DNA from 3 places in the Rhizobium sp. ZW T2_16 genome. Region 1 is predicted to be linked to each of the others. Evidence: predicted binding sites of a transcription regulator. Region 1 holds the regulator's gene; each other region holds the start of a gene.
What was found. Region 1 encodes PhoB, which activates phosphate uptake and scavenging genes when phosphate is short. Its sites were predicted from a motif close to TGTCATNNANCTGTCAT; they were not measured.
Positions count from the first base shown of each region.

Region 1 (4,256 bases):
CATCGCCCGTGCGGTTGCAGTTTCGCCGGAAGTCATCCTGATGGACGAACCCTGCTCGGCGCTCGACCCGATCGCCACCGCAAAGGTCGAGGAACTGATCCACGAACTGCGCGCCAACTATACGATCGTTATCGTCACCCACTCGATGCAGCAGGCCGCCCGCGTATCCCAGCGTACCGCCATGTTCCACCTTGGCCAGCTGGTCGAAGAGAACGACACGGACAAGATGTTCACCAATCCGGATGACCAGCGCACCCAGGATTACATCATGGGCCGCTTCGGCTGATTGGCCGTTGCCTGTTGCCCGCTGCTACGGATTTTGAGGACAAAGAGATGGTATCAAGTCATATCCTGTCGGCCTACGACGAAGAACTGAAGTATCTGCGCCGCCGCATCTCGGAAATGGGTGGCCTTGCGGAACAGATGTGCGGCGATGCCGTGCGCGCCCTGGTCAATGGTGACTCTGCCCTGGCCCAGAAGGTTATCTCCGACGACGTGATCCTGGATCACGCCGAGCGCGAGATCCAGGACAAGGCGATCGTCACTATCGCCAAGCGTCAGCCGATGGCTGCCGACCTGCGCGAAATCATCGGGACGCTGCGCATCGCAGCCGATCTGGAACGCGTCGGCGATCTCGGCAAGAACACCGCCAAGCGCGTCATTGCGGTTCAGGGCCATGGCGTTCCCCGCAAGCTCGCCCGCGGTCTGGAACACCTCTCCGATCTCGCGGCTGTACAGCTCAAGGAAGTGCTGGATGTCTATGCCAGCCGTTCGGCCGAAAAGGCAGAAGCGATCCGCCTGCGCGACGAAGAAATCGACGCCATGTACACGTCGCTTTTCCGCGAACTCCTGACCTACATGATGGAAGATCCGCGCAACATCACCACCTGCACGCATCTTCTGTTCTGCGCCAAGAACATCGAGCGTATCGGTGACCACGCGACCAACATCGCGGAAACCATCTACTACATGACGACGGGTGCTGTGCCGGAAGGCGAGCGTCCCAAGGACGATACGGCGAACACCGTCGGCGCGATTGCTGACTGATTTTGCCTGTCTGATGGAGTGTATCTAGTATGCAGCCGAGAATTGCGGTCGTGGAAGACGAGGAGGCGCTCAGCGTCCTCCTCCGTTATAATCTCGAAGCCGAAGGCTACGAGGTCGAAACCATTCTGAGAGGTGATGAGGCCGAAATCAGGCTTCAGGAGCGTGCTCCGGATCTTCTGGTTCTCGACTGGATGCTGCCAGGCGTTTCCGGCATCGAATTGTGCCGGCGCCTGCGCATGCGGCCAGAGACCGAGCGCCTGCCGATCATCATGCTGACAGCGCGCGGCGAGGAAAGCGAACGTGTTCGCGGTCTGGCGACCGGTGCCGACGACTATGTCGTCAAGCCGTTCTCGACGCCGGAACTGATGGCGCGTGTCAAGGCGATGTTGCGCCGTGCCAAGCCCGAGGTTCTCTCCAGCGTCTTGAAATGCGGTGATATCGAACTGGATCGCGAGACCCATCGCGTTCATCGCAAGAGCCGTGAAGTACGCCTTGGCCCGACCGAATTCCGTCTCCTGGAATTCCTCATGGTCTCGCCTGGCCGCGTCTTCTCGCGCTCCCAGCTTCTGGATGGCGTCTGGGGCCACGATATCTATGTCGACGAACGCACCGTCGACGTGCATGTCGGCCGCCTGCGCAAGGCGCTGAACTTCTCCAACATGCAGGATGTCATCCGCACCGTTCGCGGTGCCGGCTATTCGATGGAATCCTGATACGCGGGATAGCATCTGGAATGCAGGTTTCTCAGCCCGAGTGCGGTCATCCGCCTCGGGCTGAAGCATTTCAGGCCTTGGCTTCTTCCTGCCACTCAGGCAGCGGAAAGATCCGGTCGTAGGCCAGATTGAAGAAGAACGCATAGACCAGGTAGAACAGGGCGAACGAGATATCCATCACGAGCGCCTGCATCAGGCTCACGCCCAGATACCAAGCGATGAACGGCATGAGCACGATCAGCAGTCCGAGTTCGAACAGCACGGCATGTGCAACGCGCAGCGCCATGGTTTTCTGCGTACCGCCGCGATACGTCTGCATCAGGTGGTCGAAGCCGAGATTGTAGAGATAGTTCCAGCCGGTCGCCAGCGTTGCCGAAACGATCCCGACGACACCGATATGTTCGACCGGTATGCCGAAGACGAAAGAGGCGAGCGGTGTGAAAATCGCAAGCCCGATGATTTCGAAGCTGATTGCGTGACGAATACGGTCGCGTGTCGTGCGCATTTTATACCCCATTGGGTTATCCGGGTCGTCCCGGCATCAATGCCCATTCTGGGGGAGGTCGTCCTCACGCCTTTTCAGATAGGTGTTTGTGGCGCAGGAGGCAAGGCGCAGGCGGGCAAGGCTGCCTTGCAGAACCCGCAGCACGGCAAACAAAAAAGCGGGCCGAAGCCCGCTTGATCGTTGTTTATGGTGCCGAACTTTACGCCCGTGCAGCGCTCGGACGGCGGCGCTCGTTGACCGGCTGGTAGGCGAGCTTCGCATGGTAGGTGCAGTAAGGCGAATTATCCGGGGACTCACAGCCACAGAAGTGGAAATCGTCCGTCAGCGGATCGCCGACGGGCCACTTGCAGGTGCGTTCGGTCAATTCGGTCAGCGCCAGCTTGCGGGAAATCGGCAGGACAACGTTGGAAGCGGGACGGTAGACCAGTTCCTGCGAAGCCTCGAACTCGACCTCTTCCTTGAGCGCGGTTGCGCCGACCGGACGGGCGACCGGGCGTGCTGCCGGACGGGTGGCGAATGTCTGCTGGGGACGGGAAGTAGTTGCTGCTGGGCGCTTTGCCGTACGGTTCGTCGCGATTGTGCCGCCCGCCTTTGCGCGGCCCGGCAGGTTGAGGCGATGGACCTTGCCGATCACGGCATTGCGGCTTACGCCTCCAAGTTGTGCGGCGATCTGGCTGGCGCTCAAGCCTTCCGACCACAACCTTTTCAGTTTTTCAACGCGCTCGTCCGTCCAGTTCATGCCCGTTCTCCGCCTTTGAACGTTGGTGGCATGCAGAATCCCTCACCAATGTCGCGCGATACATCTCGCAACAGGCACTATATCTATGCTTTTGGTGACTAGTTCCGCCGCATGCAGTCTAGTAATTGATCTTTAACCTAGAGGTCCGCAGACTCCGTGACAAGAGTCCCCGGAATCGCCACGAATCGATTTCCCGGTTTTCCCCAACTTGCTTTCCGGGAGAGTCATTTTTGTCACAGCTGTCGGCAGGGTTGCGTCCTTGCAGCAAAATGCCTTGAAGCCCCAGATTTCCGTGAGTTTTATTGACATCACATGGATGAGTGGCGATAGTGCCGCGGCCGCCCCGAGGGCGGCATTTTGATTTTTTGAATATCCGCAATCGGATGCATTAGGAGTGAGCCGCCATGGCTGAATCTGCGCTTTTCGACACCTTTGCCCGGGCCCCGCTGCGCTTTGAGCGTGGCGAAGGCGTTTGGCTTGTGACGGAAAGCGGCGAGCGATATCTCGACTTCGGTGCGGGTGTCGCTGTCACGTCCTGCGGCCATGCCAATCCGCATCTGGTCGAAGCGCTGAAATCGCAGGCCGAGAAGGTCTGGCATCTGTCCAATCTTTATGAAATCCCGGAGCAGGAGCGCTTGGCGCGCCGTCTGGTCGACGCAACCTTTGCGGACAAGGCCTTCTTCACCAATTCGGGTGCGGAAGCGCTGGAATGCGCAATCAAGACGGCCCGCCGTTATCACTATTCCAAGGGGCACCTGGAAAAGTTCCATATCATCACCTTTGAAGGTGCCTTCCACGGCCGGACGATCGCAACGATCGCAGCCGGCGGCCAGGAAAAATATATGGAAGGCTTCGGCCCCAAGGCTCAGGGTTTTGATCAGGTGCCCTTCGGTGATCTCGATGCGCTGAACGCTGCGATCAACGAGAACACCGGCGCTCTGTTGATCGAGCCGATCCAGGGCGAGGGCGGTGTGCGTCCGGTTCCGAAGGAATTCATGCGCGAGCTGCGCCGCATCTGCGACGAAAAGGGTCTTCTTTTGATCCTCGACGAAGTTCAGACCGGCGTCGGCCGTACCGGCAAGCTCTTTGCCCATGAATGGGCCGGCATCACCCCTGACATCATGGCGATCGCCAAGGGTATTGGCGGCGGCTTCCCGTTCGGCGCATGCCTTGCAACGGCAGAAGCCGCATCCGGCATGAAGCCCGGCATCCACGGCACCACCTATGGTGGCAACCCGCTGGCCATGGCCTG
Region 1 covers NZ_JBJDRG010000003.1:172,245-176,500, reverse strand. Annotated here, with positions in the region: gene pstB (phosphate ABC transporter ATP-binding protein PstB) at 1-286, shown strand, start outside; gene phoU (phosphate signaling complex protein PhoU) at 334-1,047, shown strand; gene phoB (phosphate regulon transcriptional regulator PhoB) at 1,077-1,760, shown strand; gene ACI3K0_RS10760 (PACE efflux transporter) at 1,831-2,265, opposite strand; gene ACI3K0_RS10755 (GcrA family cell cycle regulator) at 2,465-3,004, opposite strand; gene ACI3K0_RS10750 (aspartate aminotransferase family protein) at 3,409-4,256, shown strand, end outside.

Region 2 (4,256 bases), on a different contig from region 1:
CCGGGACCTACCATGTCGTCTCCGAATATGGCGACATCAACGCGGTCGTGCGCGCCGATATTCAGGTCGAGGCAGGCAAGCTCACCCAGGCGGTGCTGCAGCACAAGGCTGCCCAGATAACCCTCAAACTGGTTTCCCAGCCCGGTGGCGAGGCTATTGCCGATACCGCATGGTCTGTGCTGACCGCCGCCGGTGACGTCGTCAACGAAAGCGTCAGCGCGTTTTCAACCATGGTCTTGTCGGAAGGCGATTATCTGGCCGTCGCCCGCAACAAGGACAAGACCTATCAGCGCGAGTTCAGCGTCAAGGCCGGCCGCAACACGGATGTCGAGGTCCTGATGCGCAATCCGCGCAACAGCGGCGAAACGGCAGCGGTCGAACCGCAGGATTGAGTTTAGGCGACTGATCGTCGCCTCCCTCTGACCGGTCCAATCTTGAACATTTACACTACAGCGCAATGCATCGCCGCTGATCGATTTTATTCTTGAAGACTCTCTCTGGAGCCTAGTTTTTCCCAGTGGCTTAAAACCTCCGTGATGTAGGAGACGGCGACATGTTCGATCAACCTGACGGCTGGAGAGCAACAAAACCGAACGAACGCGCACTTTTGATGCATCTGCTGCGGGGCGATTTTCAAGGAAAGGCAGAAATTCTCCAGCAGATGGCGTCGCTGCAAGTGATGTCCATCGACCAGAAAGGAAGCCTGAAGCTTAGCACTGACGGGCCTCTGGCTGACGTGAAGGACAATGATGCCCCGTCGCCGCGCGCAAACGACTTCATACCCGTTGAAGGCTTCTATGATGATGGCACTTCAGATGGTTGGAGCCCCATTCGCATGGCAAGATTAGTCAGACTGGCACTGCATGTGACGAATGGTAGAATATCCGAACTCGAAATCTACAAAGAGGACGGGAGCCCGTTCATAATGGATCCATACGAAGTCGACCTTAAGAAGGTACATTTCTACTGACGCGCTTGTCACGTTTGACGACACCTAGTTCATGCACCTAGTCTGACGCCAGGGAGAGACGTGATGATCCGCAGAGACTTCGATCCTGACACCGTCATGCCCGATGGCAGACCGCCCGCCAAAGGCATGGTTTTCGATCCCAAGGCAGAGGGCGCGTGGCGCGGTTCGTTGCACGGCGAAGTGATCAACGGTCCGGTTACCGTTCTCGCCTATGGCAATGATACGCCCGGACAGGGGCCGAAGCTGCATGTCCACCCCTATGACGAAACCTTCATCGTCATCGCCGGGAGAGCGAGGTTCTTTGTCGGTGACGACGTGATCGAGGCTGGCGCGGGAGAAGCAGTTCTCGGCCCGGCGGGCATTCCGCACAGGTTCGAAAATCTCGGCCCCGGACGCCTGCAGACGATCGACATTCATCATTCGCCCAGATGGATCCAGACGGACCTGGATTGAGAAATCAGGCCGCTTCCTTGCGAATCGCTTCTTGCGCAGCCTGCCTTTTCTCCTGAAACCTAGCCAGACGCGAGCGCTTGACCGGACGCATCGAAAACACCGCGTCATGGAGCACCGTCAGCAGGTCCTTGCGTTCCTTGATGCTGGAAAGTTCTTCCCAGGTCATCATCGCCCCGACACGCGCCCGGATCGAGCTGCCGGAAAGCCGCTTGAACTCGCGGATCAGCAATGACAGCCTGAGCGTCAGCGACAGCTTGCTCGCAATGTGGAAGAGCGGGCCGTTCTGGCCTTCGAAATAGATCGGCACGACATTGGCCTTGGCGGTCTGCACCAGCTTTGCCGCAAAAATCTTCCAGGGAAGATCCTGCGCCATGCCGAAACCCTTCTTCGCGGTGGCGACGCCGCCGGCTGGAAAGATGATGATCGTCACGCCTTCCTTCAGAAGCTTCAGCGCTTCGTGGCGGGTCTGCATGTTGATCGCCAGCGCTTCCTTCGTTTCCTCGAAGGAGACAGGCAGCGAATAGGGCGCCATTTCCGGCACCTTCAGCAGTTCGTCATTGATCAGGACACGGAACGGTCGGCCAAGCTGTTCGGCCATGGCCAGAACAGCAATTCCGTCGCCGATGCCGAACGGATGGTTGGCGACGATGACGAGCGGACGCCCGTGCTCGACAACAGGCAGCCACTCCCCCTGCACGTCGAGTTCGACATCGATGAGATCGAGCATCTTGCCGAACACGCGATCGGTCTTGCCGACGATGTCCTTGCGCCAGATGTCATAGAGGCGGGCATAACGGTCGCGGCCGGATAGTCCCTCGATGGAGCGGATAAACCAACGCTTGAGGCGCGGATCGCGCTCGTTGGCGTAAGAGAGTTCCTTGAAGCGCATTCTGTCTCCGCGGAAGCTCCGCCCATTCATCACGAGCTTATAATATTTCAGTCCGATGACAATATTCTGACAGCGCCCGTGCATGACGGGCGCTGTCGATGTTTCAAAGATCAGGCAGCCTTGACCTTGGCAGCCTTGCGGCGCTTGACGTCCGGCGGCGTAGCTTCATCGACCAGCGAGGCAAGTGCCTCGTCGAGCGACATGGCCGTCTGCGCTTGCGAGCCGAGGCGACGGATGTTGACCGAACGCTGCTCTGCTTCCTGACGGCCGCAGACGATGATCACCGGAACCTTGGCAACTGAATGCTCTCGGACCTTGTAGTTGATCTTTTCGTTGCGGAAGTCGGTTTCGACCTGCAGGCCGGCCTCGCGCAGCGCTTCCGCAACCTCGCGACCGTAGTCGTCGGCATCAGACGTGATGGTTGCAACGACGACCTGCGTCGGCGCGAACCACAGCGGCATATGGCCCGCGAAGTTTTCGATCAGGATGCCGAGGAAACGTTCCATCGAGCCGCAGATGGCGCGGTGGATCATCACCGGCTGCGTCTTTTCCGAGTTCTGGTCGATATAGAAGGCGCCGAAACGTTCCGGCAGGTTGAAGTCGACCTGCGTCGTGCCGCACTGCCATTCACGGCCAATCGCGTCCTTCAGCGTATATTCGAACTTCGGACCGTAGAACGCGCCCTCGCCCGGCAGGATGCCGGTTTTGATGCGGCCGCCCGACTGTTCCTCGATCGTCTTCAACACATCCGTCATCACGCTTTCGGCGCGATCCCACAGAGCGTCGGTGCCGACGCGCTTTTCAGGACGCATGGACAGTTTGACGACGACTTCCTCGAAGCCGAAATCTTCATAGACCGACAGGATCAGCGCGTTGATGCGCAGGCATTCCGCCGCCAGCTGTTCGTCGGTGCAGAAGACGTGCGCATCGTCCTGCGTGAAGCCGCGCACGCGCATCAGGCCGTGAAGCGCGCCCGAAGCTTCGTAGCGATGCACGAGACCGAATTCCGCAAGACGGATCGGCAGTTCGCGGTAAGACTTCAGACCATGCTTGAAGATCTGCACGTGACCCGGGCAGTTCATCGGCTTCAGCGCGAAGACGCGGTTATCCGCCTCCTCGTCCTTCGGGTGAGTGAAGGCGTAGGCGGATTTTACCGCGAACATGTTTTCCTGGTACCAGCCCCAGTGACCCGAGGTTTCCCAAAGCGAGGCGTCAAGCACCTGCGGTGCATTGACCTCTTCATAGGTGCCGGCCAGACGGCGGCGCATATAGGCCGTCAGCGTCTGGAACATGCGCCAGCCCTTGCCGTGCCAGAACACCACGCCCGGACCTTCTTCCTGGAAATGGAAGAGATCCATTTCGCGGCCGAGCTTGCGGTGATCGCGCTTTTCGGCTTCGGCGAGAACGTGGAGATACTGGTCCAGTTCTTCCTGGGTCGCCCAGGCCGTACCGTAGATGCGCGTCAGCATGGGCTTGGTGGAATCGCCGCGCCAGTATGCGCCGGCAACCTTCATCAGCTTGAAGGCAGTGCCGATCTGGCCAGTCGAGGCCATGTGCGGACCACGGCAGAGGTCGAACCAGCCGCCCTGATTGTAGATCTTCAGCTCCTGGCCTTCCGGGATCATGTCGACCAGCTCGACCTTGTAGGCCTCGCCCTTGTCGGCAAACACGTCCTTCGCCTTTTCGCGCGACCAGATCTCCTTGGTGAAGGCGGCATTCTTCTGAATGATCTCCTTCATCTTCTTTTCGATCTTCGGCAGATCTTCGGGCGTGAAGGGCCAGTCTTCGCGGCTGTCCGGGTGGACGCGCTTGAAGTCGTAGTAGAAACCGTTCTCGATAACCGGGCCGATCGTCACCTGGGTGCCAGGCCACAGGTCCTGCACGGCCTCGGCCATGACGTGAGCGGCATCGTGGCGGATGAGTTCCAGCGCGCGCGGATCGGTG
Region 2 covers NZ_JBJDRG010000001.1:160,527-164,782, forward strand. Annotated here, with positions in the region: gene ACI3K0_RS00705 (hypothetical protein) at 1-392, shown strand, start outside; gene ACI3K0_RS00710 (hypothetical protein) at 554-970, shown strand; gene ACI3K0_RS00715 (cupin domain-containing protein) at 1,034-1,423, shown strand; gene ACI3K0_RS00720 (1-acyl-sn-glycerol-3-phosphate acyltransferase) at 1,428-2,312, opposite strand; gene thrS (threonine--tRNA ligase) at 2,423-4,256, opposite strand, start outside.
Region 2: ACI3K0_RS00720 (1-acyl-sn-glycerol-3-phosphate acyltransferase) is a predicted target of PhoB. The motif match lies at 2,357-2,373, and genes of this name have one in related genera.

Region 3 (4,256 bases), on a different contig from region 1:
ACCGGCATTGTCCATTGCAGTCAGCGTGGCATTGGTCGCGAGTTTGATCGGGCCTTCCTGAAGCCAGCGATCGACCATCTGGTGGAACTGACGCATGCGGGCAGCGGGAATTGTTTTCTGTACAGTGATCGACATCTGCGTTCCTTTGTCGGTTTTCAGTCAAACCGATATGCGCTCTTCGGATAGAGGATCGGTTGCGGAATTTCGAGTTTCCGGGATCAGTCGACCGCGGACGAGAGATTGGGCCGCGTGCCGCAGAGCATTTCGCGCTTGCCGGCAAAACCGGAACGGCGTTCGACGATGAAGCCGGCGGCGCCGAGGTTGCGACGGACGAAGCCCGCAGCGGCATAGGTGGCGAAGCCGCCGCCCGGTCTGGTGCGATCAAACAGCGCCTGCATCAGTTCGGGCGACCACATGGCGGGATTGCGTGACGGGGCGAAGCCATCGAGGAACCACGCATCGAAATCAGGCTCCGACGCCGTGACGCCATCGAATGCTGCGCCGCAGACAACGGTCAGGCGCGTCTGTTCGTCGAGCGCAAATGTGACATGACCGGTCGGCTCATCCGGCCATGCCGCAACAAGCGCCTGCCGCTCAGCATCGATTTGTGGCCAGCGGGAGAGCGCGCGATCGATCTCGTCGCGCTTCATCGGGTAAAGTTCGAACGAGGTGAAGTGCAGATGCGTGCCCGGCTTGCGCGTGAGTTTCCACTGCCGCCAGGTCTCACAGAAATTCAGGCCGGTGCCGAAACCGAGTTCGCCGATACGAAATCCATCTCCGGTCGGAGACATTGTCTCCCATCGCTCCGGCAGGCCGTTGCCGGAAAGGAAGACGTGGCCGCATTCCAGCCGCCCGTCGGTGCGGCAATAAAAGTGATCGCCAAATTCCTGGGAATACGGCATATCGCCTTCGTGCCAGTCGAGTGTCTGGAATGCCGGGCTTTCGCCCTCAACTGTCTTCAATTCGGGATCATTGTCGCTCATGAGCAATGCGGATAATCCGGCTGGCGCCGGCGGTCAATCTGGAGAGCGGACTATCGGTTCTGCGCGTGGCGCGGCAACCCTTCCGGCCTTTGCCGATCTGGTCATCCTCGGCGGCGGCATCATGGGCCTGTGGGCCGCGGTAAAGGCCGAGCGGCTTGGCATCCGCACCGTGCTCGTCGACAGCGGAAAACTCGGCCACGGCACGAGCGGCGGGCTGCTCGGTGCGCTGATGCCGCATATGCCGGACAAGTGGAACGACAAGAAACAGTTCCAGTTCGACGCGCTGCTTTCCCTCGAGGACGAGGTGGCGCAAATCGAGGCCGATACGGGGCTTTCATGCGGTTATCGCCGCACCGGTCGCCTGATCCCATTGCCGAAATCGCATCTGCGGGCGATCGCGTTTCGCCATTCCGAAGACGCGGCCACGCACTGGGATCAGGCCGGTCGTCGCTTTCACTGGCATGTTGCCGACCAGACACCGCATCCCGGCTGGCCGGATGCCTCGTTCTGCGAGGCCGGCATTGTGCACGATACTTTTGCCGCCAGGGTCTCGCCGCGCAAGCTGACCGAGGCGCTTGGCGCAAGCCTCAATGCCGGCCGTCACGTTACCGTGGTGGAGGGGCTTTCAGCCTCGCGCATCGACGGCGCATCGAGCCGTGTGGAATTTGCCGATGGAACGAGCATCGCCTTCGGTGCCTGCATTGTCGCCGCCGGCCATCAGGCTTTTCCGCTGATCGAGGGCTTGTCCGATCCGCTGCCACAACCGATCGGCCAGCCGGTCAAGGGACAGGCGGCACTGCTGAGGGCCGGGGCCGATCCGGACCTGCCGCTTCTTTATCTCAATGGTCTCTATCTCGTGCCGCATGACAATGGCGATATCGCGCTCGGCAGCACCAGCGAGGAGGCTTTTGACGAACCGTACTCCACCGATCATCAGCTTGAGGATCTCGTTGCAAAGGCGAGGGCGCTCGTGCCGTCGCTCAGCGATGCTCCGGTTGTGGAACGATGGGCCGGCCTGCGCCCAAAGGCGATCGATCGCGACCCGATGGTCGGGCCGCATCCGGACAACGCGAACGTGATCGCGCTGACGGGGGGCTTCAAGGTCAGTTTCGGGGTGGCGCATCTTCTGGCCGCGGCTGCGCTTGATGCCGTTTCCGGCAGGATAATGCCGGTTCCTGCATCGTTTTTGCTGGAGAACCACCTTTCGGTCGCTTCGCGCTAAACGCGAATCTTCTTCATCTTCGTCGTTAATCTGTCACGCAAATCGCATAGGTCCCTGATCAGGGACTGAATAAGCAAATGCGTAATTAAACAGGGCGGTTGACAGGGATGCACGAGAAGGTGACGCATGCGCTATGCCATATATTTCACGCCACCGGCACATGATCCGCTGACGCTCGCCGCGTCGCAATGGCTCGGCCGTAACGCCTTTTCCGGAGACGCTACCGAGCCGCCTGCCATTCGTGGCGTCGGTCTTCACGAGATCTCCTTTCACACCGCCATCCCGCGCCGCAGCGGGTTTCACGCTGCATTGAAGGCACCCTTCCGGCTTGCGCCCGAGATCAGCGAGCCCATGCTGCTGCGGCACCTGATGCGGTTTGCAGGCTCTCACGAGCCATTCCAGCTGCCACCACTGGAAGTGGCAAGGCTCGGCAATTTCTTCGGCCTCGTGCCGGAAATTCCCTGTGAACGGATGCGACTGTTTGCCTGCGCAGTCGTGCAGGAGTTCGACGTATTTCGCGCACCGTTGTCGGATGCGGAATTCGAGCGCAGCGATCCGGGCGATCTCTCGGCTCCGCAATTCGCCAATCTCTATCGCTGGGGCCATCCTTACGTAATGGACGAGTTCCGTTTCCACATGGCGCTGACGGGGCCGCTCCTGCCGCGCGACAGCACCTTTATCGAACCGGCACTGAGAGATTATTTCTCGCCCTATCTGACAAAGCCGGTCGAGGTCGCCAACCTGGCGCTGTTCGTCGAAGAAGAGCCGGGTGCGCCGCTTCAGGTTCATTCGCTGCACCCGATGGGCCGTGTGGCAGCCCGCAAGATCGCCTGAGTACTGCTTCAGGCTGGCCGATCCGGCTGTTGCTGGCTGAACAGCAGTTTGATGAAGGTGCGGTAGCTCAGGATCTGCCGCTCCAGATGGGTCGGATCGTTCAGGACCTTGGACATGATGATGGCACCATCGAAGGTGCATGACAGCATGTTGGCGAGATCCTTCAGTTCTATCGGCTCCTGCGGCGGGTGCACCGCGGCGATCTCTTCCAGATAACCGAGGAAGCGCCTGTTCCATGAGGCAACAGAGCTGGCGTTAAGCATGTGGATCTCGCGATCGAACAATCGCTCCTGATAACAGATAGAAGCGATGATGCAGCCAGGATGCACGCCCGGCAGGTCGCGCGCCAGTTCCGACAGCAGTTTGAGGCCAATCAGGAAAGCCTGTAGCGGATCATCCGCGAGTTCTCGCCCGCGGTCGAAAATGTCGTCGAAGAGGCGGTCGTTCTCGGTCACGTAGCGGCGCAGCATCTCGCGGGCGAGTTCGTTCTTGTCGTGGAAGTGGTAGAAAAAACCGCTCTTGGTGATACCGGCTTCAGCGATGACTTCTTCGATCGAGGTCGCGGCAAAGCCCTTGGACAGCACGGATATCTGCGCGACCTCGAGGATTCGCTCGCGAGTTGCTTCACCCTTTTTCGGTACGCGGGCGTAGGAAAACTGTACCGGAGGTACGGTTTTTGCGCCATCCAGGCCTTGCCCGGCCAAATCCTCGGTCTTTCGGGACATGGTATCCCCCTGAGCGAGCTCACGTTTTCGATATGTTGCCGTGCTGTACCGCAAGCCGCGTAGATCAAAGCGTCCACCGGGCGCAAAACAAACGGGCAAGCTGCAGCTTCGGGACATGCCTGTTTTCGCGCCGCGGCGATCATATCACAGGAGATGACGATGAAAAACGATCGCCAACGCCTGCCGCATCTGGGGCAAGAGATATATCTGACCGATGGCGGGCTGGAGACGACGCTGATCTTCCACCGTGGTCTGGAACTGCCGTTTTTCGCGTCCTTCCCGCTCATCGATGATGCCAGCGGGCGCGCCGAGCTGGATGCTTATTATGAGGCCTATCTATCGCTCGCACGGAAGTATGGGCGGGGTTTCCTGCTCGATACACCGACCTGGCGGGCCAACCCGGACTGGGCGGCAAAGCTCGGATATGATCTTGCTGCACTCTGGGCGCTCAATATTCGCTCCGTCGACTATGTCGCTGGCTTGCGGGAAAAA
Region 3 covers NZ_JBJDRG010000001.1:659,497-663,752, reverse strand. Annotated here, with positions in the region: gene ACI3K0_RS03210 (hypothetical protein) at 1-135, opposite strand, end outside; gene mnmD (tRNA (5-methylaminomethyl-2-thiouridine)(34)-methyltransferase MnmD) at 219-983, opposite strand; gene ACI3K0_RS03200 (FAD-binding oxidoreductase) at 982-2,205, shown strand; gene ACI3K0_RS03195 (DUF1045 domain-containing protein) at 2,332-3,039, shown strand; gene ACI3K0_RS03190 (TetR/AcrR family transcriptional regulator) at 3,048-3,764, opposite strand; gene ACI3K0_RS03185 (homocysteine S-methyltransferase family protein) at 3,924-4,256, shown strand, end outside.
Region 3: ACI3K0_RS03195 (DUF1045 domain-containing protein) is a predicted target of PhoB. The motif match lies at 2,226-2,242, and genes of this name have one in related genera.